Regions from separate parts of the Kocuria gwangalliensis genome, predicted to be linked through region 2. Evidence: riboswitches for the same ligand, from Rfam matches in the RefSeq annotation. Region 2 holds a riboswitch; the other holds the start of a gene.
What was found. A riboswitch is a leader RNA that binds a small molecule or an ion and turns the genes downstream of it on or off. The one in region 2 is predicted to bind S-adenosylmethionine.

Region 1 (15,286 bases), on a different contig from region 2:
GTGGACGCGGAGACATCCACGAACGCAGTCCGCGCGCTGCCGGCCCAACCGGTCGATCGCTCGCCGGTCAGGAAGGGCAGCACTCCCGGTGTCGTGGCAGACACGGTTGCCGCGGCAATGTCATCCAGAACGGCGCCGTCCAGACGGAGGGTGTCCTCGAGCCAGCTGACGGCACGGCCCACGTCATTGAGGGCACCACCCAGCAGGCATCGCGAAGAGTCGATCCGGTAGCACCACAGTCCCGGCGGAATGTTGTTCGGCCGGTGATGCAGGAGCACGCGCATGGCCCCGGAGGTGGCAGCGGAGACGACCATGGTCTGTTCATCGTCTCCGCCCACGCCGATGTTGGCGCACAGCCCGTCGGCCACCGGGGCGTACCACTGAGCATCGGACAGGCCTTCCCAGCGGGAGGTTCGTTCCGGGTCCACATCGGGTAGCGGCTGATCGGGGTCGAGGATGGGGGACAGTACGTCCTCACTGATCCCCGCGGCCCGGAGCATGCGCTGATCCCAGTTGCCGGAGCGCCGGTTGAGCAGCCCGGTCCATGCGGCGGTGGCGGTCCCCGCTGCCGTGGTCCCCAGCAACTTCAACCAGACATATTCTCCGAGGGACATCCAGCGAGTGGCTTCCGCCATGACCTCGGGATGGGTCTCGGCCAGCCAGCGGAACCTCGGTGCCAGGTAGCTCGTGTGCAGCCGCGCGCCCACGATGTCCTGCACCTCACGCTCGTCCAGTTCCTTGCGGAGCTGGGCGAGCTGCGGCGCACAGCGCGAATCCGCGTACGTGAAGCACGGGGTGATCGCAGCTCCTTGATCGGCCACGCCCACAAGAGACGAGGCAAAGGTGTCCAGGCCGACGCCGCGCACTCGCCCGGCGAGCTCGGGCCGGTCACACACCAGGTCCAGGATTCCGGTCAGTTCCTCGACCACTTGATCCGGGTCGATCACGGAGGTGCCGTCCGCGGAGGTGGTGAAGGAATGCGGAACCTTGTGCCGGTAGCCACGCACGGGGGTTCCGGTGGCATCGTGGAGGGAACCACGGCTTGCGGTGGAGCCCACGTCCAGGGCCATGACCAGCGGATCCACCGCGTTCTTGAGTTCGACAGCGAACTCCACCGTGTCATCCGGGCGCGGTGTGTCCTTTTGTTTGGCCATGATTCCTCCTGCTCCGTTGCAATGGGCGGTGCCTCCAGTCTATGGATCAGGTCCGCAGCAACGGTGGGACCAACTCACGGGGCGGACGCGCGGAACCGAACGCAGCGGCGTCGTTGTATCACAATTTGAGACGCTTGCCCGGCATGTGGATAGCGTCGGGGGCCGCGCGTATCCTTGACTGAACGACTCTTTCGGGTCGTGGCATCAATCGAGCCGCGCGAGAACCCGAATCACATCTTGGGAAGGAGTCACTGTGCCGCAGCTGCGATCAGCAACATCAACCACCGGCCGAAACATGGCGGGAGCGCGCGCCCTCTGGCGGGCCACCGGTATGGGAAGTGAGGACTTCGGTAAGCCGATCATCGCGATCGCCAACTCCTTCACCCAGTTCGTCCCGGGTCACGTGCACCTCAAGAACATGGGCGAGCTCGTGGCCTCTGCCGTGTATGAGGCCGGCGGTGTGGCCAAGGAATTCAACACGATCGCCGTGGACGACGGTATTGCCATGGGTCACGATGGCATGCTCTACTCCCTTCCCTCCCGCGACATCATCGCGGACTCCGTGGAATACATGGTCAATGCGCACTGCGCGGACGCCTTGGTGTGCATCTCCAACTGTGACAAGATCACCCCCGGCATGCTGATGGCCGCCCTGCGCCTGAACATCCCGGTGGTGTTCGTCTCCGGCGGCCCCATGGAATCCGGTGAGGGCGTCGAGGGTGTGGTGGAGCACCGCGTGGACCTGGTGGACGCCATGGCCCTGGCCGTGGACGAGTCCATCACGGACGCCCAGTTGGCCCAGATCGAGGAGAACGCGTGTCCCACGTGTGGCTCGTGTTCCGGTATGTTCACCGCCAACTCCATGAACTGCTTGACCGAGGCACTGGGGTTGTCTCTGCCCGGTAACGGCACCACGCTGGCCACCCACATCAACCGCAAGCGACTGTTCCTCGAGGCCGGCCGCCGCGTGGTCGAATCCGCTAAGCGCTACTACGAGCAGGACGACGAGTCCGTGCTGCCCCGCAACATCGCGACCAAGGCGGCGTTCAGCAACGCTATGGCACTGGACGTGGCCATGGGGGGCTCCACCAACACCGTGCTGCACATCCTGGCCGCGGCCCAGGAGGCCGAGGTGGACTTCAACCTCTCGGACATCGACGCCTTGTCCCGCAAGGTTCCGTGCCTGGCCAAGGTGGCACCGAACTCCACCGAATTCCACATCGAGCATGTACACCGCGCCGGCGGTATCCCCGCCATCCTGGGTGAGTTGCGTCGCGGTGGTCTGCTGGACGAGGACGTCCACACCGTGCACGCCCAGACCATGGGCGAATGGTTGGACGAGTGGGACATCCGCTCCGGCAAGGCCTCGAACGAGGCCAAGGAGTTCTTCCTGGCCGCACCCGGTGGCGTGCGCACCACCCAGGCGTTCTCGCAGGCCAACGAGTACGAGGATCACGATCTGGACGCAGCCGGGGGCTGCATCCGGGATATCGACAACGCGTACACCATCGAGGGTGGTCTGTGCGTGCTGTTCGGCAACATCGCCGAGGACGGCGCCGTGATCAAGACCGCCGGCATCGACCCCGAACTGTTTCATTTCAGGGGCAACGCCTACGTGGTGGAATCCCAGGACGAGGCCGTGCACGAGATCCTCTCCAAGAACGTGAAGGAAGGGGACATCGTGGTGATTGCGTACGAGGGCCCCAAGGGCGGACCGGGCATGCAGGAAATGCTGTACCCGACCAGCTACCTCAAGGGTCTGGGCCTGGGCAAGAAGTGCGCGCTCATCACGGACGGCCGCTTCTCCGGCGGTACGTCCGGGTTGTCGATCGGTCACATCTCACCCGAGGCCGCAGCCGGCGGGGCCGTGGGTCTGATCGAGCACGGTGATGAGATCGAGATCGACGTGGAGCACCGCGTGCTGCGGGTCAACGTGGACGATGCCGAACTCGCGCGCCGCCGTGAGGTCAAGGGCTCCGCGCCCTGGAAGCCCACCAAGCCCCGTGAGCGCAAAGTGTCCAAGGCGCTGCGGGCCTACGCCTCCATGGTGAGTTCTGCGGACAAGGGCGCCGTGCGCGTGGTGGAGGACTAGGTGAAGCGTTCCAGTAGCTGAACCCCTCATCAGACGAAGAAGATGACCCCGTTACGCAACGGGGTCATCTTCTTGTCATACGCACCTTTTCACGCGGCGGGTGCGCTTCAGACAAGGACACTGGTCATAAGCTCAGCTGTCAGGAACGCAAAGAGGTACGGGCCTCCCGCGAAAGGACACTTGGATGGCAGAGCAGGGCCCGCACATTGGTGCGGCCGAAGAACGCCAGATCCTCAAAGAGCGGTTCAATGATGAAACCGCCGGCTTCCATCAAGGACTGGGTGCGCGCCAGCTGCAAATGATCGCGATCGGCAGCGCCATTGGAACCGGCCTGTTCCTGGGTGCCGGTGGCCGATTGGAACAGGCCGGGCCATCGTTGTTCATTTTGTACGCGATCTGTGGTTTCTTCGGCTATCTGATCCTCCGCTCGCTCGGCGAGCTCGTGGTGCACCGCCCCTCATCCGGTTCGTTCGTCTCGTATTCGCGTGAGTTCTACGGCGAGAAGGCCGCGTACGTGTCCGGGTGGTTGTACTGGTTGAACTGGGCCATGACCGCGGTGGCGGATGCCACGGCTATCGCCATTTACATCAAGTGGTTCGGGCAGTACAGCCAATTCCTGGCGGATTTCCCACAGTGGATCCTGGCATTGATCGTGGTGATCCTTGTGGTCTCACTCAACATGGTGTCGGTCAAGGTGTTCGGTGAGCTGGAGTTCTGGTTCTCACTCATCAAGGTATTGGCCCTCGTGATCTTCCTGATCGTCGGAGTCTTCTTCGTCATCTTCGGTACACCCACCGGTTCCGAGGTGGGTTTCTCCCTGATCCAGGACAACGGCGGTCTGCTGCCGGCCGGTATTCTCCCCGCGTTGATCGTGGTGCAGGGCGTGGTCTTCGCGTACGCCGGCATCGAGTTGGTGGGCACCACCTCCGGAGAGACCCGCAACGCGGAAAAGGTCATCCCGCGGGCCATCAACACCGTGATCCTGCGCATTGCCGTGTTCTACGTGGGCTCGGTGCTGCTGCTGTGTTTGCTGCTTCCCTATACCGCCTACAGTGCTACCGAGAGCCCGTTCGTCACGTTCTTCTCGTCCATCGGGGTGGGTGCGGCCGGACCCATCATGCAGCTCGTGGTGATCACCGCGGCGCTGTCCTCGCTGAACGCCGGCCTGTACTCCACCGGTCGCATCATGCACTCCATGGCACAGGCGGGTTCCGCACCCAAGTTCGCCGGCAAGCTCACGAATTCCGGTGTCCCGTTCGGGGGCATTCTGATGACCGCCGGTGTGGCCGTGCTGGGCGTGGGTCTGAACTTCGTGGTTCCCGAGCAGGCGTTCGAGATCGTGTTGAACCTTGCCGCTCTGGGAACCATGGCGGGCTGGGCCGCCATCACCTTGTCCCACAAGAAGTACGTCTCCATGGCACGACAGGGGTTCTACAACCGGCCCACCTACCGGGCTCCGCTGGCGCCCTTCACCAATTGGCTGACCCTTGCGTTCCTGGCGGGTGTGATGGTGCTCATGGCCGTGGACTACCCCGTGGGTACTTTGACCCTGGGATCCTCCCTGCTGCTCATCCCCATCCTGATGATCGGTTGGATCATGGTTCGGGGCAGGGTTCGCGCGATCGCCGCGGAGCGAGAGGGGTTCACCGGGGCGTTCCCCGTGCTCGCGAAGCGCCCCGTGGTCAGCGTCTTCCGGGTTGGTCGGGAGAACTCGACCGGTGCCGGTTCCACCACCTCAACGGCTTCACTTCACCAGGTTCCGAATCCACACTCCGAGCGGGACAACAACAACTAGACCCATAAGCCAAAAGGCTGAGCCGTACTCACATCCCGGCTGCAGTTTCGGCTACTGTGACCTAGATCAGTGCAACAGCACACGCTAGGTACCCGGTCCCGTCCGATCCAGGCAGGGGTGAGCGGGGCCGTCTTGAGGGAGAGGCCCGGGTAGTCGCATGGATGCATTAACAGAACTTGTCGCAACGGCGGGAGAGTACGTCTGGTATGTCGTGTTCGCCATTCTCATTGGTGTGGGTCTCTATCTGACCATTCGCACCGGGGTGATCCAGCTACGCGGCCTTCCCGAGATGTTCCGAGTCCTCACCGACCCGCCCGGTGACGCCGAGGACGGTAAGAAGGGCATCTCGTCCTTCCGCGCGTTCACCGTCTCCGCGGCCGCCCGCGTGGGAACCGGAAACATTGCCGGCGTCGCCATTGCCATCAGCCTGGGCGGCCCGGGCGCCGTCTTCTGGATGTGGACCATTGCGGCCATCGGCGCGGCCAGCGCATTTACGGAGTCCCTGCTGGGCCAGCTCTACAAGATCAAGGCGCGGGACGGCTATGTGGGCGGTCCGGCCTTTTACATGGAGCGCGGCCTCAAGAAGCGCTGGATGGGCTTGATTTTCGCGGTCACGATCACCATCACCTACGGCTTTGTTTTCAACTCGGTGCAGTCCAACTCGATCGTGGACGCCGTCAGCGGTTCCCTGAACCTGGACATGGCCGACAGCCAGAACATGTGGATCCGCATCGTGATCGGCCTGGCGCTGGTGGTCATCACCGCCGCCGTGATCTTCGGCGGTATTCGGTCGATCTCCAGCGTGACCCAGATCGTGGTGCCCGTGATGGCCATCCTGTATTTGATCCTGGGTCTGATGGTCGTGGCGCTGAACATCACCGAGGTCCCCGCCATGTTCCTCATGATCGTGGAGGGCGCCTTCGGTATTCGTGAGTTCGTGACCGGCAGCCTGATCGGTGTGATCATTCAGGGGATGAAGCGCGGCCTGTTCTCCAACGAGGCGGGTATGGGTTCCGCTCCCAACGCCGGTGCCACCTCGTCCGTGTCCCACCCGGCCAAGCAGGGCTTCGTGCAGTCCCTGGGCGTTTATTTCGACACCATGATCGTGTGCTCGGTGACGGCCTTCATCATCCTGCTCTCCAACCCGACCTTCGGCGACGAACGCCAGGGTGCTTCGCTCACCCAGACCGCCCTGGGCGCGCAACTGGGCGACTGGGCCATTCACTTCTTGACCGTCGCGATCTTCCTCTTAGCGTGGTCCTCCGTGATCGGCAACTACTACTACGGCGAGTCCAACATCCGTTTCATGACCGGTTCTCGCGCGGTCATGACCGGTTACCGCTTCCTGGTGCTGGTTTGCGTGTTCTTGGGTGCCATCGCGGCGCTGGACCTCGTGTGGTCGCTCGCGGATCTGTTCATGGCATTCATGGCCACCATCAACCTGATTGCACTGGTCGGTTTGGCGGGTGTCGCAGCCAAGGTCCTTCGTAACTACACGGACCAGCGCAAGGCCGGAGTGGAGCCCGTGTTCCACTCCGGTGACATTCCGGGCCTGTCCGGTTTGGGTGCGTGGGACGGCACGGACTTCGTGACCACTCGCGAGCACTGGATCGTGCAGGCGGAGGAAAAGGCGGCCAAGCGCGGCTAGCCCCGCAGCGGCGTCGTCGTGGATCGCCCGCGGCCAGGACGACGACGCCGCTCGCTCACCCTGTAAAAGCTCCCCGCCACTGTGTGGCGGGGAGCTTTTCGGTACGAGCCGTCGCGCGGGTCAGCGGGAGTCCCTCGGATCGGAAACCGGAGCCTGGGTCGCGTGGGTGCCACTGTGCTTGCCGGTTTTCTTGCTGAGGCTGCGGATGACCTCGGCGTCGATGGCTCCGGTGATGGCCTCGCCATCCGCCATCGATTTCTCGGCGGCGTCCTGAAGTCGCTTTTCGTGACCTTCGGGGAAGTCCTTGTCGTCGGATTCCTTCATGGTCAAAAGTGCGCGCATGCGGTCGCGGCGGCTTTCCTCGCTCGCGATATCCGGTCGGCTGCGGAACCACCAGACCAGCATGACGACCACCATGACCGTGCCCACGTAACCGATCGCGGGGTACACGTAGCTCATGAGCGTGCCGAAGCCGATGAGGCTCACCAGATATCCGGCCACGCAGATTCCCAGGAACACCGGGACGTAGCGCTTGCGATGGTTCACGGTGATGCGGCGGCCGAGCGCGTAGAACATGCTGATGCAGGTGTTGTAAATCATCACGAACGTCACGAACACCATGCCGAGCGCGGCCATGGGGTGCATGGTCTCGAACAACATGAGCATGGGGATGTCCGAGCCTTCGACCGACTCGTAGTTGACCAGCAGAGCCACGGCGTTCATGACCAGAAGGATCGTGTAGACCACGCCGCCTAGGACACCGCCCCAACCGGCCACGCGGGGGTCGGGGGTGTTACCGCCGATCACCAGGCTCATGGAGACGCCCAACATCAGGGCCATGCACGTGTAGTTGATGGCGGACAGCCACCATGGCGACACCGGGGAGTCCGCCTGGACTGCGAGATCACTCATGGCGCCCAGGTCCACGGGCAGCTGCAGCATGGTGTAGATGAAGGCCACGATCACGGCCACGAAGATCAGCGGGGTAACCGCGGAAATGATGTTGGTGACCTTGTTGACGTTCAACAGACCCGTCAACATCACAATGCCCATCATGATGGCCGAACCGATCCAGGAGGGCAGGCCGAATTGCTGCTCCAGCGTGGAACCGGCACCGGCGAGCATCACAAAACCCATGGCGAACAGTGTGAGGGTCACGCTGATGTCCAAGAACTTGGAGACCACCGGGTGGGAGACCGAGTGGAAGACGGCGCGGTGCTCCTCGGCCAGGAAGTAACTGCCGATCTGGATGATCACCGCTCCGGCGGCAATCATGAGAATCCCAGAGACCACGGCCCCGGCAATTCCCCACGTGCCGAAGGAAATGAAGTACTGCACAACTTCTTGACCGGTCGCGAAACCCGCCCCGACCAGGAGTCCGACAAAAGCCAGAGTGACTTGTAATGTTTTTCTGGCATTCACGCGAAATAGCTCCTCAAAGGTAGGGGACACATGGTGTGAACCACAGAACCTCCCCAGGATAGAAGGACCGCTCGTCGGAAGCGATCCGCTATGCCGGTCCAGAGTGAGATACTCGGTGCGAAACTTTTTGACGAAGGGAGAGCCACATGGCACAGCAGTGGGAAGCCGACCTGAAGGACTGGGCGGCCGGTTGGGATGCGGTGCGCGGCGCGGAGGTAGCCCCGCAGAACGTGGTCGCGTGGGACGGCACGGTCCCCTCCGAGGACGGACTGGTGTTGGTCTGCGCGGAGGATCAGGCCGTGATGGCCCGCGGTGCCGTGAATACCCAGGGGAAGGATGTTCTTTCCCAGGACGTCTTGCTGACCGGTGCGGTGCAGGAGCTGGACCGTGGGCTGGGTTTCCCCGGTGAAGCCGGAATGTTCGACGCGCCCATGGGTGATGTCACGCGGTTCGAGGTGGACGAATGGGGCAAACCGGTTGCGCACTCCACCCTGTCCGTGCAGGACGAGGTCGCGTACATGGGACCGCTGTTCGCGGATGCGTCCACCGAGCGCGATCCCGCCGAGGTGCTGGACCCGCTGGTCTCGGCCATAGCCAACGAGGCTTTCCTGGCCGACACCGAACGCCTGTACACCGTGGTCCCCGAGGACGAGGTCCCGGCCCGCGAGTCCCAGGGCTGGAAACGCGCGGCCGTGGTGCTGCGGCTGGGCTGAGAGCGGTCCCCAGCCCTAAAACCATTTGATCCCGCCTTACTGCACAGTAACCATGGCTACTCTGCAGTAAAACGGGATCAAAGGGTCGCTCAGCCGGTACCTGTCAGGCAACCACCTGACGTTTGGAGGAAATCACCCCGGTGTTGAAACCGGCCAGGTGCAGGCCGCCGTGGAAACGCGCGTGTTCGATCTTCACGCAGCGGTCCATCACGGCGTTGAGTCCGGCGTTCTCGGCAATCGCCGCGGCTTCCTCACTCCACGAGCCCAGCTGCATCCACACGGTCTTGGCGCCGAGGTCCACCGCCTCCTGTGCCACACCGGGCAGGTCCGCATCTTTACGGAACGCGTCCACCATGTCCGGAACCTCGGGCAGATCCGCCAATGACGGGTAGACCTTCTGGCCCAGCACCTCGTCCAGCACCGGGTTCACGAAGTACACGCGATACGGGGACGACGACATCAGGTACGTGGCCACGAAATAGCTCGCCCGCGCGGGCTTGTTGGACATGCCCACGATCGCGATCGACTCGGTGTTGCGCAGGATGTTCAACCGCTCGGGGGCGCTGGGGCCCACCCAGGTGCGTTCGGTGCTCATACCTGTTCTCCTTCGGTGCCGGGCAGCGCGCAGGCCGCCGCGCTGTTGTCCTGCTCAAGTGTGTTCTTCGCTGCCTCGTCCCGGACAGCGGCGGGTGCGGTGACGACGTCGCCCTCGCGGCTGATCCCGGTCGCGGCGGTCAACGCCTGGTCCAGATCCCACAGGATGTCCGCGGGGTCCTCGAGACCCACGGAAATCCGGATTAGGTCTTCCTTCACGCCGCCGGATTCCAGCTGCTCGGAACTGAGCTGCTGGTGGGTGGTGGAGGCCGGGTGCAGCACCAGGGTGCGGGCGTCACCGATGTTGGCCAGGTGCGAGGCCAGCTGCAGGTTCTCGATGAAGCGGCCTCCCACGTCGCGTCCGCTGAGCTGCTCGGTCGATGCGACACCGAAGGCGAACACGGAACCGATGCCCTGGGGCAGGTACTTCTGGGCGCGCTCGTGGTGCGGGTGGTCTTCAAGGCCCGCGTGGTTCACGTACGCGATGCGGGGATCGGTGGCCAACCACTGCACGACTTCTTGCGCGTTCGCCACGTGTGCGTCCATGCGCTGGGGGAGGGTTTCCACGCCCTGCAGGAGGTTCCACGCGGCCTGCGGAGTCAGGGACGGGCCGATGTCACGCAGCTGCTCGGAGCGCAGCTTGGTCAGGAACCCGTACTCGCCAAAGTTTCCCCACCACGTCACGTTGTTGTACGAGGGGACCGGTTCGGTCATGGCGGGGAACCTGCCGTTGCCCCAGTTGAAACGGCCGGACTCGACCACCACACCGCCCAGGGTGTTGCCGTGGCCGCCCAGGAACTTGGTGATCGAGTGGATCACGATGTCCGCGCCGTGCTCGAACGGTCGGCACAGGTACGGGGTGTTGAGCGTGGCATCCACGATCAGTGGCAAGCCCGCCTCGTGGGCGACCTCCGCCAGTCCTTCCAGATCGGCGATCTCACCGGACGGGTTGGCCACGAGCTCGGTGTAGACGGCCTTGGTGTTCTCGGTGATCGCCGCCTTGTAATCGGCCGGATCGGTGCCGGGAACAAAAGTGGTTTCCACCCCGAAGCGCCGCAGGGTCACGTCCAACTGCGTGACCGTGCCGCCGTAGAGCTGGGAGGAGGCGACCACGTGATCGCCCTGTCCGCACAGCGCGGCAAAGGTGATGAATTCCGCGGCCATCCCGGAGGACGTCGCCACCGCACCAATACCACCCTCGAGGGACGCAATGCGCTCCTCCAACGCCGCCACGGTGGGGTTGCCGATGCGCGAGTAAATGTTGCCGTACTTCTGCAGCGCGAAGAGGTTGGCGGCGTCGTCGGCGTCCTTGAAGACGAACGAACTGGTCTGGTAGATCGGGACGGAACGGGCGCCGTGTTCGGCGTCCGGGGTGCCGCCCGCGTGCAGCGCACGGGTGCGGAAACCGAACTGGTGCTCGGCCATAGGGGTCCTCCTTGTCGGCCGCGTACAGCTCCCGTCCGAACACTGCCCGGGCCCGCGCAGCACTCCATCGGTCCTGGCGGTAGCACCGTGCAGTAGGCCGATCACTGCGGGTTGCTGCGGCGTCGTCGATCCAGGTCTCTCGGCCGCTCGGGATGGTGAGTCCATTGTGTCGCGTGGGCGGCGGCGTTCACAAACCGGGGCCGCCGCCGACGACGCCGCACGGCGCGTTGCTGCTGGGCAACCAGGTACGAGTGGAGGAGGGTATAGGTAACCAGCCCGTGAGGGGGCGCTATGGAGTCCGTGATCAAGGTCGGTTTGATCGTGACTGCCGTAGGGGTGGTCGCGCTCGTGGCCACGGAATGGTTGAGCCGTGCGACCTTCGTCGAAGGGACGGGCCCGAATATCGGCGCGGCATTCATCATGCTGTTTGCGCTGTCCACACTCGTGGTGGGCGTCGTGCTCACGGTCGTCGGAGTGCTCACTGACCGCCGACGACGCCGCACGGCACCTCCCGCGCGGCAGCGCTGATTAGGAGTACTTCTCCGGGTTCATCCGGCGCAGGTTCTCCCGCGCCACGGCGGTGAGGTTCTCGAGCGGGAGGCCTGCGGGGCAGACCTCCGTGCAGTCGCCCAGCAGGGAGCAGGGGCCGAACTCGTGCTCGGCGGCGTCGAGGACCTTGCTCGAGCGTTCGTTGCGTTCCTCCGGCGTCTTGGCCAGCGGCGGAAGTTCCTTGAGCAGCGTGCCCACGTACAACTGGCCGGAACCGTTGGGGCACGCGGCCACGCACGCGCCGCAGCTGATGCAGCCGGCGTTGCCCAGGGCCTTGAGCGCGACCGGGAACTTGGCCTCTTTGGCCACCCGCCGCAGGGCCTTCTTGTCCACGGACAAATCCTTCTTGACCGGGAACGAGCCCGCGCGCATGGGTTCGATGAAGATCTCGTCCCCATCGCGGTAGGCCCGCAGCGACTGGGTGCACGAGGCCTGGTTCTTGTCCGGGCCGTGGGGCACGCCGTCCACGGTCACTCCGCATTTGCCGCAGATGCCTTCGCGGCAGCCGTCGTCGAAGCTGACGGGGTCATCTCCTTGGCGGATGAGGGTTTCATTGACGGCGTCGAGCAGGTCCAGAATGCTCATGTCCTCGCGCGCCTCGACCGGGCTCACGGCCACGAACTCGCCGTCATCCTCTGCGGTGGCCTGCCGCCACACATGAATGGTCAACAGCATCAGCGCACCACCTTCGCTTGCACGGCCACGGGGATCGTGACATTACCCAGGGCGACGACGGCGCCCACGACCTTGGCTGCCACTTCCACGGTTTGCGCGCGCTGCGCGGTGGTCGTGAAACCCGCATCCATGGCGGCCGTGCGCATGCCGTGGATCATGTGGCCCGCCAACGCTGCCATGGACGCGGCGTAGAAGAAGGCAACGCCCGGTCGGGACAAACTGGCCACCAGGTTGCCGTAGGCATCCCCGTGGCGATGCTTCGACGACGCCGCCGGGCGGGCTCCCACCGTCAGATCCGCCACGTGGTAGACGGTGAACAGGCCGAGCACCACGCCCGTGGACCGCATGGAGCGGGCAATGATCTGGGGGACCGAGCGACGTCGGCCGCGAGGGCGCCTACGCTGCTTGCCCGTGAGCTGGCGCTTGAGGTCCCGAATCGTGCCCTGGACCGTGTGACGCTCGGCGCGCATGGCACGCAGTGTGAGCTCGGTGCCGGCCATGATGTGACTCGTGGCGCTCGCGAGCAGTCCCACGCGGACCACCCACAACACGCCATTGCGCGGCAGTACGGGCGCACCGACCGTGCGAATGAACTCCGCGTACTCGTTGTAGTACTTCCGGCCCCGGTAAACCTGCATGTTCCCGGCCATGTGCCCCGCGGTGAACAGGCTCAGGACGGTTCCGGACGCGGCCATCGCGAGTTTGAGCTCGGAATTGGTGGCGTCCTTGAACATCACTTCCCACGCGCTGGGCTTGGGAGCGGGGTCGGCAGTGTCCGTCGGGGGTTGAGCGGCGGGATTCATCACTGGATCATCCTAGGAGGTCTGCTCGGAAGTATCAGTTTCAGTGCCCCGGGAAGTAACGAACGTCCCACGCCGTAACGCATGGCGCGGATTTCTGGTTCCTGCAGCGCACCGCAGGACGGGACTCGCGTTCGGGCCCGGGATTCTCACGGGGACGAACCCATCACGACTTCACCGGCGACGTGACTCGTGAAGGGTCGCTCCGAGAAGCTGCCATCATCCTCGTGCTGTTGAGTCTGCTGACGATCGGATGCGCAGTGCTGACGCGTTATCCGCGGATCTTCAACTTTCCCGTAACACTGACCCGAGAAACTTGAGGTGGCACCGGAACCAACGAATACATCTCAGGAGCCGGGAGAACCCTCATCCGAACTGGCAATGGCTCTAGCGGCCCCTGAGATGCCGAACAAGGTTCTGATGACCCCTCATATGCGGCGGTCAACCGCGCGCGGCCAGGACCTCCGCGATCGCGTCCAGTGCTTCCTCGTTCTGCAACGAGGAGCGGTCGCCCAGGCTCTGACCCTCGTACAGCTGGGTCAACAGGCGACGGGTGATCTTCCCCGAACGGGTCTTCGGGAGGTCCGGGACGGCGATGACCTCGCGGGGTTTCGCGATGGGGCCGATCTCCTGCGCCACATGAGCGCGCAGCTCTTCCCGGACCTCATCCGCGGACAGTGACTGCGCCTGTGCCGTGAGCACCACGTAGGCCAGCACGGCGTGCCCCGTCACCGCGTCGCGAATGGGGGTCGCGCCAGCCTCCACCACGTGCGGGTGGGTCACCAGGGCGGACTCGATCTCAATGGTCGACAGTCTGTGCCCGGACACGTTGATCACATCGTCCACGCGGCCCAGGATGTACAGGTCACCCTCGTCATCGGTGCGAGCGCCGTCCCCGGCCAGGAACCAGCCGCGCTCACCGTAGGCCGCCCAGTACGAGGACAGGTAGCGCTGCGGATCGCCCCACACCGTGCGGGCCATGGACGGACCGGTCTTGTCGATCACGGCATAGCCCTGCAGGTTGGGGCCCACTTCCTCACCGGACTCGTCGAGCACACGCACCGAGATTCCCGGGACGGCGCGCGTAGCACTTCCGGGCTTCAGGGAGGTGTGCGCAGCGGCGTCGTCGAACGTGCCGGGAGGGGCGAATTGCGGATCATGCGGGCGCGGGGAGGCCACGCACGAGCCGGTTTCGGACTGCCACCACGTGTCCACGAACGGGACCTCGTCGCGGCCCACCTGCGCTCGCAGCCAGCGCCACGCCTCGGGGTTGATGGACTCGCCCACCGATCCGAGCAGACGAATGGACGAGAGGTTGTAGACCTGCGGCAGACCCTTGGGAAAGGCACCCATGAGCGAGCGGATCAGCGTGGGCGCGGTGTAGTAATTGGTCACCCCGTAGCGTTCGATGACCTCGAAGTGACGACCGTAATCCGGAGTGTTGGGCGTGCCCTCGTAAATCACCTCGGACACGCCGTTGACCAGCGGGCCGTAGATCTCGTAGGTGTGCGCGGTGACCCACGCGAGGTCCGCGGTGCACCAGTGAACGGTTGAATCGACTTTGGCGGGATCGTTGACGGCGGAGAGTTCGTCCGGGCGCAGCACACCGTGGGCATCGGGCACGTCCGGGAGCAGATCGAACATCAGGGCGTGCGTGTACGCGGTCTGCACCAGGTACCCGCCCGTCGTGTGGACCAGGCCCTTGGGCTTCCCCGTGGTGCCGGAGGTGTAAATGATGAACAGGGGCGTCTCGGCGTCGAAGGCCTCGGGCACATGCACGTCCGGAACATCCGCGGTCAGCTCGTGCCACCACACGTCGCGCCCGCGCGTCCACGGCACGGTGTCCTCTTCCTTGGAGCGCAGCCCGCGGGTGCCGCGCGGCAGATCCATGCGACCGGGCCGGGAGGTGCGGCGCACCACGATCACGTGCTCGATATCGTTCGTGCCGCTGCAGGCCTGGTCCGCGTTGGTCTTCACGGGGACCACGACGCCGCGCCGGTTCTGCCCGTCCGTGGTCACCAACACCTTGGCGCCGGTGTCCTCCACACGGAACCTGAGGGCCTCGGCGGAGAAGCCTCCGAACACGAGCGAGTGAATTGCGCCGATCCGAGCGCACGCGAGCGTGATGATGACGGTCTCGGGAATCACCGGGAGGTAGATGACCACGCGGTCACCCTTTTCCACACCGAGTTTCAGCAGGGCGTTGGCGGCCTTGGAGACCTCGCGCTGCAGGTCCGCGTAGGTGTAGACCAGGCGGTCACCGGGTTCACCCTCGAAGTACAGGGCCACGTGATGGCCGCGGCCTGCCTCAACATGGCGATCCACGCAGTTGTAGGAGACGTTGAGTTTGCCGCCCTCGAACCAGGCAATCTCGGGGACGGAGAGGATGTCGTTGCCGTCCTCGTCCGCGCCGATCTTC
Region 2 (15,286 bases):
CAGCTCAGCAACGGTGACACCGCCATCACGCGTAATCCGCGGCCGGTCGTGGTGTTCGCCAAGGATGCCTACTCGGACACGTTCATCTCGGTGGATCACATTCCTGCCGCGTGGCCGTCACGGATCTTGGTGCAGAACAAACCCGAGTGGGTTGAGCAGATCACCGCCATTCTTGATGACTCGGCCTCGCCGGACTACCGCATGGTGGGCCCCGGGGAGAACGGCCTGCCCGAGGACTGGGTGCTGTTCGACGATGTCCAGGTGCTGCGCGCCGGTGATCCGATGCTCACGGTCAACGACAACTTCTCCGGGCTGGTACCCCGCCTGGTTCCGGCCGTCACGCTGTCCGGTGGCCTGCGCATCCCGGGGGACGTGAGCCGGTTCTCGGCGTTGCGGCCGCCGCAGATCACGGTCACCTCCGATTCCGACGATCCGCTGTCGCTGGAATGCGAATGGCGGAACCCGCACTCGTTCAAGCTGATGTCCACCAAATTATCGGCCCCTCGAGTGCCACCCTTCCAGGTGAGCTTGGAGGGCTCGGACCTGATGCGGGACAACAAGACGCTCAAACCCAATGACTACACGCTGGTGCTCAAGGCTGGGCGCACCGTGAAGCAGCGCCTGGAATTCCGCGTCCGTGACAGCTCCTTCTACATCACCCAGCGCTCACTGGGCTACGAAGGCGAAATGGTGCACGTGGCGCGGGAGCCGTTGTGGCCCGTCACCTCCACCACCCTGGACGAACTGCCGGATGAATATGTGCAGGGTTCCTTCGACAACATGGACTCGGTGGAACTGGAACCGGACGCGCTGGGCGTGGAGGTTCCCGAGATCGCGGGCTGGCATTCGGCCGAGGGTCTCATGTACCCCGAGCGCAGCAATGAGCTTCCCGCACCCGAGGGCGCATCCTGCCTGGTCACCGGCAAGCACAAGGTGATCCTGCCGCCCATGGACCCCAAGGCCAAGGCGCCGTGGATCTTTGGGCGCTGCCGCCATTGCGGGCTCACCAAGCGCTACCCCGGGCGGCTCACCAAGCTGTCGGCGGTCGGTCAGACCGGTTCGGTGGAGTCCTTGCAGTTCATTGGTCCCGACTACAGCGACTACCCCGGATCCTGGGCACCTCTGAAGGACGCGCTGACGTTCCTGGGTGGCGGCAAACGGGGGAGCCTATCGATCATCGCCCGCCAGGCCGAGGACTCCGAGCGCTTCGAAGAGTGGTTCGTGGGGCATTTACAGGCCCTGGGCTTCCTGGAAGTCATTCGTGACGGTAACTGGACCGTGCGTCGCTGGCAGGTCTGCTCACCCGCGCTGACACAGTTGGTGGATGGTTCCGTGCTGCTCACCGGTGGTTGGCGTGCGGAGCAGGAGGAGACGGTGACCGCCGCCGCGGAATCACTCGGTGCAGAGGTCGTGGTGCTGTCCCCCGAGGATCACGCGACCACACTGTTGCAGGACGTGGACCTGGATGCTCTGCGTGACGAGCTACCCAATGGCATGTGCGATGTGGTCTACGAGGCGGGACCCGTCATGCTCGACACGTTGCCACCACTGTCTTCGGTGGTGGACTCGTTGCCGCTGATCGAGATGCAGTACAACGGCGTGGCCGAGCATTTCGTGCCCGAGGACGCCACGTGGGAGGCCACGGAGAACCGTAATCAGGCGGGGTTGTTCCGCATTAATCACCACCACCGCACTCGTTACGCGTTCCGTACCGAGGCCGACGTCGCCTCGGGCCACGCCCGCCCGGTGTCCTCCGCCCTGGGTAAGCACTTGGCCGCTCGGGACGCCGGAACGCCGTTGGTCAGTCACGACTCGGAGCTCCAGTTGTTGTCCGTGCCGATCGGCGCGGAGTTGCCGGGGCTTTACGGTCGGGCCGCGGTGCTGTGTTCCGGTCTGTTGCCGACCAAGGTGGACGAGGACTTCTCCTTGAACTACGGGGACATCTCCGACGAGTTCGCGAGCGCACTGGTGGCCAAACTGCTGGCCTGAGGTTCGTCCGGAAGGCGAAAGCGCCGCCTTGGCCCGGCAAGGCGGCGCTTTCGCGTACGGGTTCGCCTACAGTGGAGACAGCTGTAACTTAGTACCGAGTGGTAATCAGACGTCTCGAACCCCGGGTTGTTCCTCGTCCGACCCGAACCAGCGAACGGAATCATGAGTGATTCCTCGACCCTGTCCAGCGCGCATTCCGGATCGTCAGCATCGGTGCCCTCCGACCCACCTCCCGGCGGACCACCCGAGGGGAACACCAAGATTCCGGTCAACTGGCGCGTCCTGGTGGCCTCCGGGGTGCTGATCATTGCCTTCTCGGCGTGGGCCATGCTTGCTCCCGCGCAGGCGGACACCGTGATCGGTGGTGTCGTGGCCTGGGTGGCCAAGTACCTCGGCTGGTTCTACATCCTCACGGCCACCCTGATCATTGTGTTCGTGGTGATCGTGGCCGCCAGCAAACAGGGCAACATCAAAATGGGTCCCGACCACGCAAAACCGCAGTTCAACATGTTCACATGGACGGCCATGCTCTTCGCCGCCGGGATTGGCGTGGATCTCATGTTCTTCTCCGTGTCCGAACCGGTGAGCCAGTACTACGCACCCCCTGTGGGTGAGGGACAAAACCTGGAGGCCGCGCGCCAAGCGGTCGTGTGGACCCTGTTCCACTACGGCATCACCGGGTGGGCCATGTACGCCTTGATGGGAATGGCCTTCGGATATTTCGCCTACCGGTTCGGTATGCCCCTGAGCATTCGTTCGGCCTTGTACCCGTTGATCGGTAAACGCATTCACGGTCTCGCGGGCGATGCCGTGGACACGGCCGCCCTGCTGGGCACCATCTTCGGTGTGGCCACCTCGTTGGGCATTGGCGTGGTGCAACTGAACTTCGGCCTGCAGTTCTTGTTCGGGGTTCCCGAGAACCTGGCGGTGCAATCAGCATTGATTGCACTGGGGGTCCTGATGGCCGTTGCCTCGTGTGTTTCGGGTGTGGACAAGGGCATTCGGCGGCTGTCCGAGTTGAATATCATTCTGGCCATCGGCCTGATGTTGTACGTGCTGATTGCCGGCCGCACGGCGTTCCTTCTGGACGCGATCGTGATGAATATCGGTGACTTCCTGGCGCGCTTCCCCGACATGAGCCTGAACACGTTCGCCTTTGAAGCACCCCAGGAATGGATGAGCGGCTGGACCCTGTTCTTCTGGGCGTGGTGGATCGCGTGGGCCCCGTTCGTCGGGTTGTTCCTGGCGCGGATTTCCCGCGGCCGTACGCTGCGCCAGTTCGTGGTGGGTACCATGACGGTCCCGTTCGCGTTCATCCTGCTGTGGATCTCGATCTTCGGCAACTCAGCGCTGGATCTGGTGGTCGGCGGGAACGATGCCTTCGGTGAGGTCGCCGTGAGTACACCCGAGCGGGCCTTCTACTCACTGCTCGCGGAATACCCCGGCGTGACCATTGCGGCCTCGATCGCCACGTTCACCGGGCTGTTGTTCTACGTGACCTCGGCCGATTCCGGCGCGCTGGTCATGAGTAACTTCACCTCGAAGATCGAGGATCCCAATCAGGACGGGCCCAAGTGGTTGCGCGCGTTCTGGGCGATCGGCACCGGTGTGCTCACCCTGGCCATGCTGCTCGTGGGCGGGGTGACCACGCTGCAGAACGCCACCCTGATCATGGGTCTGCCCTTCTCCGTGGTCATGTACATGATCATGATCGGCCTGTGGCGGGCCCTACGGGTGGAGGCCAGCAGCGCGGAGTCCAATGCGACCGCCAGCCGCTCGGTCGTGGCCAGCAGGACCGGGCGCGAGATGCATTGGCGCTCGCGGTTGACCCGGCTGGGCAACTACCCGGGCGCGCGCACCGCACAACGCTACATTCACGACGTCGCCGCGCCCGCCCTGAACACGCTGGCCGTGGGACTGCGGGAATCCGGGGTGGACGCCACGGTGGAATGCACGCCCATCCCGGACAATGCTTCGGTGGATCAGGTGTGCCTGCACGTGACCTTGGCGCCCGAGCGTGACTTCACGTACCAGGTGTACCCCGTGGCGTTTCCCACACCGGGCTTCGGTGGTTTCCGCACCAACCCGGACTCGGACCAGTATTACCGGTTGGAGGTGTTCGCCGCGACCGGTTCCATGGGCTATGACGTACTCGGATACACGCAGGACCAGTTGATCAATGACGCCCTGGACGGCTACGAGCGACACCTGAAATTTATTCGAATCAATCATGAACACCCCGGAAGCACCCAGATTGGTCTGACCACGTCCGAGACCATTACCTGGGGTGAAGACTTCTCGGAATCCAAGGAGGAAACACGATGAGCAACACCTTGTACATTGACGGCCAGTGGGTCCCCGCGCTCGACGGCGGAACCCGAACCATCACGTGCCCCGCGGACGGTACCGAGGTTGCGGTGGTCGCCGAGGCCACCGGCCAGGACACCGAGCGCGCCATTGCCGCAGCTCGTGCCGCCGCCGACGACGAACGCTGGGCAAGCGTTCCCGCCCCGGAACGCGGCAGCTTCCTGCTGCGCGTCGCGGCAAGCCTGCGCGAGCGCAGCGAAGAGTTCGCCCTGGCCGAGTCCAAGGACACGGGCAAGCGGATCGACGAGTCCCGCCAGGACATGTCCGACATCGCCAATTGCTTCAAGTACTTCGGCAAGATCGCCGCCGTGGACGCCGGGCGCATCATCGACGCCGGGGACCCGGACGTGCTCAGCCGCGTGGTCCACGAACCCGTGGGTGTGTGCGGGATGATCACCCCGTGGAACTACCCGTTGCTGCAGGCCGCGTGGAAGATCGCACCGGCATTGGCCGCGGGCAACACGTTTGTGCTCAAGCCGGCCGAACTCACCCCGCACACCTCGATCCTCATGATGCGGGTGCTCGAGGACGTCGGGCTGCCCGCGGGTGTGGGCAACCTGGTGCTGGGTGCCGGCGCGCAGGCGGGTGCACCGCTGTCCAGCGATCCGCGCGTGGACCTCGTCTCCTTCACCGGCGGCCTGGTGACCGGTCGTGTGATCGCTGCCGAGGCGGCGTCGACGGTCAAGAAGGTGGCCCTGGAGCTGGGCGGTAAGAACCCCAACGTGATCTTTGCCGACGCGGATTACGACGCCGCCCTGGACAACGCGCTCAACGGCGCCTTCATCCACTCCGGCCAGGTCTGCTCGGCCGGGGCGCGCTTGGTGATCGAGGAATCCATGGCCGAGAAGTTCGTGACCGACCTGGTGCGCCGAGCCGAACAAATCCGGTTGGGCGGGCCGTTCGATGAGAAGGCCGAGACCGGCGCGTTGATTTCCGAAGCCCACCGCGACAAGGTCCACGCCTACGTGGAGCGGGCCCGTGAGCAGGGCGCACGAGTGCGTTGCGGCGGTGGCTTCGCGGAAGGACCGTCGGCGGACGGTTTGCTGGATTTGAGCGACGGCGTGTTCTACCTGCCCACCGTGATCGACCAGTGCACTCGGGAAATGGACTGCGTGCATGACGAGGCCTTTGGACCCACCGTGACCGTGGAGACCTTCCGTACCGAGGAAGAAGCAATCGTGATCGCCAACGACACCAACTACGGACTGGCCGGTGCGGTGTGGACACAGGACGCGGGCCGTGCACAGCGCGTGGCCGGCAAACTGCGCCACGGCACCGTGTGGATCAACGACTTCGGCCCGTATCTGCCGCAGGCGGAATGGGGCGGCATGAAGCACTCCGGTGTGGGGCGCGAACTGGGCTTCCACGGTCTGGCCGAGTACCAGGAGACCAAGCACATCTACCAGAACACCCGCCCCGCGGTGACCGGTTGGTTTGCCGAACGCTGAGTCGTTTCGCTGGATCTCACCGACCACGGAACAACGACCCATGGGAGAAACCGTGACCACCACAGAAAACGTGGCTACCTACGATTACATTGTTGTCGGAGCAGGCTCGGCGGGCGCCGTGATCGCGGCGCGCCTGAGCGAGAACCCGGACGTGAGCGTGGCCCTGCTCGAAGCGGGCGCCCATGATGAGAACGTGCCCGAAGTTCTAACGCTCAACCGCTGGATGGAGCTGCTGGAATCCGGTTACGACTGGGACTACCCGATCGAAGCGCAGGAGAACGGTAACTCCTACATGCGCATGGCCCGCGCCAAGGTGCTGGGTGGGTGCTCGTCCCACAACTCATGCATTGCGTTCTGGGCCCCGTCCGAGGACATCGACGAGTGGGAATCCACCTTCGCAGTGGAGGGCTGGAACGCGGAGATGGCATTCCGGCTGTACAAGAAACTCGAGAACAACGAGGATCCCGGTTCCCACCACGGCCATGACGGACCGGTGCGGTTACGCCAGGTCCCCGCCGTGGACCCGTGCGGCGTGGCGGTGCTCGACGCCGCCGAACAGGCCGGGATTCCGCGCGCGGACTTCAACACCGGCAAGACGGTGACCCAGGGCGCGAACTTCTTCCAGATCAACGCGCGCGAGGACGGTACCCGAGCGTCGTCGTCGGTGAGCTACCTGCACCCGATCCGGGAGCGTACGAACCTCACCGTCCTGACCGGCACCCAGGCCAAGCGCATTGTCTTCGACGAGAACCGGCGTGCCACCGGCGTGGAGATCACGGATGACGCCTTTGGTCGCGCTCACGTGCTCTCGGCCAACCGCGAGGTGATCGTCTCCGCCGGCGCCATCGACACGCCCAAGCTGCTCATGCTCTCGGGCATCGGCCCGGCCGAGCATCTCACCGAGGTGGGCGTGGACGTGCTCGTGGACTCCCCGGGTGTGGGTTCACACCTTCAGGATCACCCCGAGGCCGTGATCCAGTGGGAGGCCAAACAGCCCATGGTGGAGGACTCCACCCAGTGGTGGGAGATCGGCCTGTTCGCCCAGGTGGATGACGGCCTGGACCGCCCGGACCTGATGATGCATTACGGCAGCGTGAACTTCGACATGCACACGTTCCGCCACGGTTACCCCACCGCGGACAACGCCTTCTGCCTGACCCCCAATGTCACACACGCCCGTTCGCGCGGCACCGTGCGTCTGCGCACGCGTGATTACCGGGACAAGCCCCGGGTGGATCCCCGGTACTTCACCGATCCCGAGGGTTACGACCTGCGCATCATGACCGCGGGCATTCGTAAGGCGCGGGAGATCGTCGCGCAGTCCGGGCTCTCCGAATGGGCCGGCGAGGAACTCTTTCCGGGTCAGGACGTACAGACGGACGAGGAGATCGCCGAGTACATCAAGCGCACCCACAACACCGTGTACCACCCTGCTGGTTCCTGCCGGATGGGCCCGGTCGAGGATCAGGAGTCACCGCTGGATCCCCAACTGCGTGTCAAGGGTGTGAGCGGGTTGCGCGTGGCCGATGCGTCAGTGATGCCGGAACTGGTGACCGTGAATCCCAACATCACGGTCTTCATGATCGGCGAGCGCGCCGCGGAGCTGATTACCCAGGATCAGGAGCTGCCCGCGCACTAGGCGCGGCGTGAGAACACGGATGAGGCCCCGATCAGGCGCTGAGCGCCACCGGTTTCGGTTCCAGCTTGTAGAACGCAATGCCACCGGAAACGTTGGACGCCCCGGGAACCAGTAGTTGCCGGTACTTCTCGCACCACTGGGCGCGGCCTCGATTGTGGGCGGCAGCGTGGGCCAGGGCTCGAACGTTGTTGCTCAGATATTCGTGGATGTCCCCGTTTGATTCTATGAGACGCACCATGTGGTGGTCGGGGTCGATGTCGACGGTGACGTCAACCCATTGTTCTCGAGGGGACTCGGTCTTTGTGCGTAATTGTTGAATGTTCTTCATCAGTAGTGTGCCTTCGTACAGGGAGGTTCTTGCTGCGCACGCGGTTGCGCCCCAGCCGCTTCGTCATCCAAACCACCCCTGAACCAAGGGTTGGCGTGCGCCGGGTTGGAGCCCGACAGGTGTGCGGTTTCAACACCGAACACCAGAGCGCATCTCGTGAAGCTGGATTCGAGCGTAGCGGGTCGACGGCATGGGAAACCAGGGGGTGACATATAACGTCACCAAAAGTTAACCAACGAATGGATTGTGCACCACCGATCAGGAGGTGGTTGTGGAGAACCTGGGCGCGCGGGAGGCCACGGTTTGCGCCTGTGCATAGTGCTCCATGAGCTGATCACACACGGCGGTCCACGTGCGGGTCTGCACGGTGTCATACGCAGTGCGGGAGAAAGCGGCGCGTTTAGCGTTGTCACCCACGAGGTCCGCCACACGAGCGCGGAGCATTTCGGTATCGCCGGGCTTGTACAGCCAACCGTTGCGGGATGAATCGACAAGGTCCACGGGTCCTCCCCGACCGACCGTCACCACGGGTACCGCGCTGGCCATGGCTTCCTGGATCGTCTGGCAGAAGGTTTCGTGTTCACCGGAGTGGACGAACACGTCCAGGGAGGCCATGGCGGTGGCCAATGCGTCACCGTCCAGGAATCCCGCGAAGTGCGCGTTGGGAAACAACGTGCGCAACTTCTCCTTTTCCGGCCCCGACCCGATGATCACCAGTCGGGTGTCGGGCAGCGAGTCCAGCACCACGAGGTCCTGAACCTGTTTCTCGGGTGCCAGACGACCCACGTAGCCCACGAGCTTGCGCCCGCCGCCCACGCGTTCGCGCCAGTCCTGATCGCGGCGAGTTGGATCGAACCGGCGAGTGTCCACCCCGCGCCGCCACATCCGCACACGCTGCACACCGTGTTCATGCAACTGGGAAATGGAGGCCGTGGACGGCGCCAGGGTCAGGGTCGAGGAATTGTGCATGTTCCGCACGTGGCTCCACAACACGTTCTCCAGAACGGGCGCACCGTACCGCGCCGCGTATCCGGGGATGTCCGTCTGGTAAATGGTGGCGCACGGCAATCCCAAGTTCCTGGCCGCCTGAATGGCCTGCCACCCCAGGACGAAGGGCGAGGCCACGTGAACGACGTCCGGCTGGAAACGGGTCAGGATTCGTTGCATGCGGGCGACCGTGCAACTGGCCACGCGGACGTCCGGGTATCCGGTGAGCGGAATGGACGCGATGCGTTGGACCCTGACACCGTCCATGGTGTCCACGGATCCCAGGGAGCTGAGTTTGTCGTAGGACGGGGCAATGACCATGGCCTCGTGGCCCTGCGCCCGCAGATGGTCCAGGACTCGAACCACGGAATGCGTCACGCCATTGATGTGTGGGAGGAACTGTTCGGCAACCACTGCGATTCTCACGATTAATACGGTGGCCCGGTCGGGTCACCGGATGCCCACGCCCCGGTGACCTGTCGGTGAAGTCTGGGCCAACTCCGGCGGGGACGTGGAAAGATGGGGGGCGATGAACTTCCCCACCTTTTCCAACACCCTGCCCGGGGTCCGCGAGCGCTCGCAGCGCCGCCGAAACAGTGACCCCGGGGATTCACCCACTACACCGCCCTCGCCCGGCTCTCCCCAGGGTGGCCGCGAGGGCGGATTCCCCATGCCCCTTTGGTTGCAAGGAGTGATTGAACTCATGGCCGTGGCGGCCGTGAGCCTGTTGCTCACCGGGGTGGTGATGGCGGCGGTGTGGCTGGCCGGTGGCTTCGATTCATTGGGTGTGCTGGGTGGATTGCAGCTCGCGGGTCAGGTGTGGTTGGTGGCGCACTGTACGCCGTTGACCATGGCGGCGATCCAGGGCATCGACCTGTCCTCAGGGGGTGGAACTCTCACCCTGGTCCCCCTGGGTCTCACCCTCATACCGTTTGCACTGTCGGTCATTGCGGGGAGGAGGATTGCCCGCGCGTGCTGGCGCGGCCAGTTCCTGATCCCCTTCTTCGCCGGCATGGTCAGCTACGCGCTGATCGGTGCCCTCGTGGCGCTCGTGAGTAGCACCGAACACGTGTCGGTCAGCGTGCCGGCCGGGGCGGTGTTCCCCTTGATTCCCGCGGGCCTGGGGACGTTGGTCGGCGGGTGGAGCGTTTCGCGCTCGCTCGCCGCGATCCTGGGTGCCGACGCCGCATCGTGGATCCAGCGCACCAGCCAGTACTCCAGGTGGGCGGGTTCCTACCTCTGGGCAGTGGTACGCGCGGGGTTCCTGTCCGCAGTGGCCGTGATCGCCGCGGGTGCACTGGTCACCGCGGTAACGCTGGTGTGGAACTGGGACCGGATCATTGCTGTGTACCAGCAATTGGGCACGGGCGCCGCCGGTGACACCGCCCTCACGGCACTGCAGTTCGGCTACCTGCCCAACATGGTCGTGTGGGCTGCCGCTTGGGTCAGCGGGGCCGGATTCTCGATCGGGGAGGGCGCACTCGCCTCCCCGTTCGAGAATTCACTGGGTGCGCTGCCGCAGTTCCCGCCGTTCGCAGCCCTGCCGGAGGGTGATCCATGGGTCTATGCCTCCGCCGTGGTGGTGCTACCGGTCCTCGCCGGAGTGCTCGCGGGCTGGTGGTTCCTGCGCGAGGGCGAGAACCACCTGGACGACTGGATGGCCATCAGGTTGCCCATGCGGTGGTTCACGTTCATTCTGTCGGCCCTGCTGACCGTTGCGTTCATCGCCGCGATCGGTGCGGGCCTCGTGGCATTGCTCGCGTGGTTGTCCCACGGATCGCTGGGCCTGGGGAGGCTCACGGACCTCGGGCCCAATGCGTGGCACGTGTTCCTGTGGACCGGCGCCGAAATCACTGCCGGCGGTGTGATCGGATACATCCTGGGCCCGTGGCTCGAACGCGAGGGCTATCGGAAGAACCCGTGGAACAGTTCCCTGGAAGAGCCGCCCCAGGGTGATTCTGATCCCGAAGACCGGCGGCGCCACGGCGTGGAAGTCTCCGGCGCTGCCCGGGCCGCCAAGGTGGAAGCCAAGCAGGCCAGGAAGGCGGAAGCCCGGCAGAGGCGCGCGGCCAAGAAATCAGCCAAGCGAAAGGCCGCCCGGCTGCGAGTCCCCGGGGCGGACGCGCGGCCCGATAGTCAGGAACCGTTGCAGACCGACAATCCGGCGCAGTCCCGGCCCCGGACCGACGAGACCCGGACCGGAACTGGTTCGAGCGGCGTCGGCGGCGACCGGAACCGCGTTCCGTGGGATGCGAACGGGTCGACGGCGGTGACCGCTCAGGAGGCGGGTGAAGCGGAGCCAACCACGGCGGACGGCGCCGGTGTTGCCGTGTTCGACAGTGGCTGGGCGGATTCGGGAGACTCGGCCGATGCGGGGGACTCCCACGCGGTGGGCGATGCCGACGGCGTGGGCCCCGGCGATGATTCCCCCGGACCGGTCTCCAACTCCGTGCCGGAGAGGTAATTCCAAATGTTGTCCGTGAGCTGACGCTGACAGTGGCTGGTGGAGGACAGCGTCAGGGCAGAGGAGGCGCACTCCTGGTAGACCTGCGAGGCCGGCCACACGGCCAAGCGCGCCCCGCCGCCAAAGGCATTGAACGCGCCCCACACTATGGCCAGGATGGCCAGAAACGTGATGAACAACCGGGGCTGCATTGTGCGGGACGTACTCAGCACCACAATGCCCAGGACAACGGCGGCCAACGCCATGACCACGCCCACGGCCGTGGACCACACGTGACCGGTCACCAGGGCGGAGGACAACAGGGCGAGTCCCGCTGCCAAACCGGAAAGCCTCAAACGGGAGGACGCGTGTGCTGTGTCTGGGCTGTCGGAATCTTGCATGATCTCCACTGTAAGGCAGCGGCCGGGTCCGGGCGGACCGCGGAAAATCGTTAGCATGATCGGTATGCGACTCGTGGTCATGGTTTCCGGTTCCGGTACAAATTTGCAGGCAATCATTGATGCGCTGCACAAGGGCGACGTGGACGTGGACATCGTGGCGGTCGGCGCGGACAAACCCTGCGCCGGCCTGAAACGCGCGGAAGCCGCCGGGATCGACACGTTCCTGGTGCCGCTGGCGAACTACCCGGAGCGGGAGCAGTGGAACCGGAGCCTGGAACGCGCCATTGCCGGCTACAACCCGGACCGCGTGGTGTTCGCCGGATTCATGCGCATCGTGGACGCCCACCTGGTGGCGCGTTTCGCCGGCAGGATCATCAACACGCACCCCTCGCTCCTGCCGTCGTTCCCGGGCGCGCACGCCGTGCGGGACGCCCTGAACTTCGGTGTCAAGGTCACCGGTGCCTCAGTGCACGAGGTCGTGGCCGACGTGGATGCCGGCCCGATCCTGGCCCAGGCGGCCGTGCCGGTCACCCCGGAGGATACCGAGGAAACCCTGCATGAACGCATCAAATCCGCCGAACGCGGTCTCCTCGTGAATGCCCTGGCGACGCTGAGCCGCGAGGTTACCTTTGACCGACCCGGTGAAGAGCAGTCGTAGACTTTTCTGTGGCACCGGCACCACCCCTACCTCTCCTGGAGTTTCTGTGAATTCAATTCAGCTGGACCGCGTACCCCTCAAGCGCGCCTTGATTTCCGTGTATGACAAGACCGGTCTGGAGGAGCTTGCGCGCGGCCTGCACGAGGCCGGGGTGAGTATCGTCTCGACCGGTTCCACGGCGCGGCGGATCTCCCAAGCGGGCGTGCCCGTCACCGAGGTCTCCGAGGTCACCGGGTTCCAGGAATGCCTGGACGGGCGCGTCAAGACCCTGCACCCGCGGGTGCACGCCGGGATCTTGGCTGATCGCCGCAAGCAGGAGCACACCGACCAGTTGGCGGAGCTCGGGATCGAGCCCTTCGACCTGGTGGTCGTGAACCTCTACCCGTTCGTCGACACCGTGCGTTCGGGTGCGGCTCAGGACGACGTGGTCGAGCAGATCGACATCGGCGGCCCGTCCATGGTGCGTGCCGCCGCCAAGAACCACGCGGCCGTATCCGTGGTGGTGGACCCCGCAAGTTACTCGGACGTGGTCGATGCCGCGCGGGGAGGCGGTTACGATCTCGCCGCTCGCCGCAAGTTGGCCGCGACCGCGTTCGCACACACGGCCGCCTACGACACCGCTGTGGCCACGTGGACCGCCCAGCAATTCGACACCGACACGGACGCGAACTTCTGGCCGCCCTACGCCGGTCTCGCGTTCCAGCGCGCCGCGTCCCTGCGCTACGGCGAGAACCCCCACCAGAAGGCCGCGCTCTACGTCGACGACGCCGCCTCGCCGGGAATCGCACAGGCCGAGCAGCTGCACGGCAAGGCCATGTCCTACAACAACTTTGTGGACGCCGACGCCGCACTGCGCGCCGCTTACGACTACGACCAGCCGGCCGTGGCCGTGGTCAAGCACAACAACCCGTGCGGTGTGGCCGTGGCATCGGCGAACGCCGCGGACCCCATTGCCGATGCCCACCGCAAAGCTCACGCGTGCGACCCCCTGTCCGCCTACGGTGGTGTGGTGGCCGCGAACCGCACCGTGACGGCAGAGATGGCCGAGACCCTCAAGGGCATCTTCACGGAGGTCGTCGTGGCACCGGAGTTCGAACCCGCAGCCCTGGAGATCCTGCAGGCCAAGAAGAACATCCGCTTGCTCGAGCTCCCGGAGGGCTTCGGGCGTGACCCGCTGGAGTACCGTGCCGTGTCCGGCGGAGTCCTCTTCCAACAGGCCGATCGCCTGGACGCCCCCGGTGACGACCCCGCCAACTGGACCCTGGCCGCCGGTGAACCCGCCGACGAGCAGACCCTGGCCGACCTCGACTTCGCGTGGCGGTCGCTGCGCGCGGTGAAGTCCAACGCCATTCTGCTGGCCGATCACGGGGCGTCCGTGGGTATCGGTATGGGCCAGGTCAATCGCGTGGACTCCTGCAAACTGGCCGTCGAACGCGCCAACGCGCTCGCCGAGGACGGCACCCAGCGCGCCCGCGGCGCCGTGGCGGCGTCGGACGCGTTCTTCCCGTTCGCGGACGGCCTGCAGGTGCTGTTGGACGCCGAGGTGCGCGCGGTGGTCCAGCCGGGCGGATCCATCCGCGACGAAGAGGTTGTTGCCGCGGCGCAGGCGGCCGGTGTGACCATGTACTTCACCGGGGCGCGCCACTTCTTCCACTGAGGCACAGGTTGTCAGCTGAGCAGTCGGCTCGCCCGAGCCCGCCGGACCTCCAAGGCTCCTGGTATGCGGGTTACTGCTGACCGTTGATCGCGCGGTGTTCCCGGGACAGCTCGATGTAGTGTTCGGCGTTCTCACGCACGGCCGAGCGCTCCTCGGCGGTGAGTTCCCGGCGGACCCTCCCGGGAACACCGGCGACCAATGAACCCGGGGGCACCCGCGTGCCTTCCAGCACCACGGCACCGGCCGCAATGAGACTGCTGGTACCGACCACCGCGCCGTTGAGCACCGTGGCGTTCATCCCCACGAGCACTTCGTCCTCCAGGGTGCACCCGTGGACCACGGCGCCGTGGCCAACGCTCACGCGTTCGCCAATGGTGCAAGGATGACCGGGATCGGAATGGACGGACACATTGTCCTGGAGATTCGAATCCGCGCCCAGGCGCAACGGAGAACGGTCACCGCGCACCACGGCACCGTAGAAAACACCCGCTCCCTCGCCGATCTCCACGTCACCGATCAGGGTGGCGTTGGGCGCAATGAATGCGGTCCGGGCGATCTGCGGCTCATGGCCGTTGTAGGGGAGAAGGATGTGCGATACCGCACCGGCGGGTTCACTGTGTGTCATGGACCAAACTTTATCCGCCGGCGCACACCGGATCAGTCGTTGTCGTTATCACCCGACACGGACTGGCGGCGGAGCCGGGCCAGGGCCTTTTCGGGTCGCCGGGACGCACGGTGTTTCAAGGACACGGAGATCTTCTGGCCACCCTTGAGCACGTACTCCGCGCCGTTCACGTGAATGGTCACGGGATCCGCCTTGGACGAGGTGCCCTCCAGCTCCAGGATGTCCTGGTCGATGGAGACCTCGATGACCTGTCCGCGGTAGAGCACCGTGAAATCCACGGCCTGCAACTCCCGGGGCAGCGTGGGGCGGAACTCCAACCAGTCCCCGCGCACGCGCAACCCGGCGTAGGCGCGGGTGATCACGTCCACGGAACCCGCCATGGCACCCAGGTGAATGCCCTCGCCGGTGGTGCCGCCCTGAGTGTCGTCCAGGTCGACCATGAGCGCGTCCTGGAACGAGCCCCAGGAACGATCCGGGTCCAGCCAAGCCAGAACCGCGGCGTTGACCACGCGGGACAGGGACGATCCGTTGGACGATCGGGCAATGTAGTGATCGACCGTGCGCTGAACGGTGTCGTGATCGATCGTGTACCCCATGCGTGCGAGCTCTTCGATGACACCTTCGGGGCCGAGTAGGTACACCAGCATGATGGTGTCCGCCTGCTTGGTCAGCTTGTAGTTGTTGGTGAGGTCGCCCTCGTTCTCCAACAGCAGGTCCAACCGGCCGATGTTGTGGTACTTGGTG

Region 1: linked by a shared signal. The riboswitch ahead of ABEA06_RS12745 (O-acetylhomoserine aminocarboxypropyltransferase/cysteine synthase family protein) and the one ahead of ABEA06_RS14155 (hypothetical protein) in region 2 are both predicted to bind S-adenosylmethionine.

What each region holds. Positions count from the first base shown of each region.
Region 1 is NZ_BAABLN010000035.1:28,138-43,423, reverse strand. Features, by position in the region: gene ABEA06_RS12780 (gluconokinase) at 1-1,154, opposite strand, end outside; gene ilvD (dihydroxy-acid dehydratase) at 1,408-3,246, shown strand; gene ABEA06_RS12770 (amino acid permease) at 3,431-5,041, shown strand; gene ABEA06_RS12765 (alanine/glycine:cation symporter family protein) at 5,199-6,689, shown strand; gene ABEA06_RS12760 (YkvI family membrane protein) at 6,810-8,111, opposite strand; gene ABEA06_RS12755 (hypothetical protein) at 8,258-8,824, shown strand; gene ABEA06_RS12750 (CoA-binding protein) at 8,928-9,419, opposite strand; gene ABEA06_RS12745 (O-acetylhomoserine aminocarboxypropyltransferase/cysteine synthase family protein) at 9,416-10,843, opposite strand; SAM riboswitch class I at 10,905-11,002, opposite strand; gene ABEA06_RS12740 (hypothetical protein) at 11,135-11,371, shown strand; gene ABEA06_RS12735 (2Fe-2S iron-sulfur cluster-binding protein) at 11,372-12,067, opposite strand; gene ABEA06_RS12730 (succinate dehydrogenase cytochrome b subunit) at 12,067-12,870, opposite strand; gene ABEA06_RS12725 (AMP-binding protein) at 13,309-15,286, opposite strand, start outside.
Region 2 is NZ_BAABLN010000071.1:7,006-22,291, reverse strand. Features, by position in the region: gene ABEA06_RS14175 (hypothetical protein) at 1-1,989, shown strand, start outside; gene betT (choline BCCT transporter BetT) at 2,152-4,314, shown strand; gene ABEA06_RS14165 (aldehyde dehydrogenase family protein) at 4,311-5,804, shown strand; gene ABEA06_RS14160 (GMC family oxidoreductase) at 5,857-7,443, shown strand; gene ABEA06_RS14155 (hypothetical protein) at 7,475-7,771, opposite strand; SAM riboswitch class IV at 7,792-7,933, opposite strand; gene ABEA06_RS14150 (glycosyltransferase family 4 protein) at 8,030-9,184, opposite strand; gene ABEA06_RS14145 (cell division protein PerM) at 9,429-11,222, shown strand; gene purN (phosphoribosylglycinamide formyltransferase) at 11,667-12,260, shown strand; gene purH (bifunctional phosphoribosylaminoimidazolecarboxamide formyltransferase/IMP cyclohydrolase) at 12,307-13,917, shown strand; gene ABEA06_RS14130 (gamma carbonic anhydrase family protein) at 13,988-14,542, opposite strand; gene ABEA06_RS14125 (beta-phosphoglucomutase family hydrolase) at 14,575-15,286, opposite strand, start outside.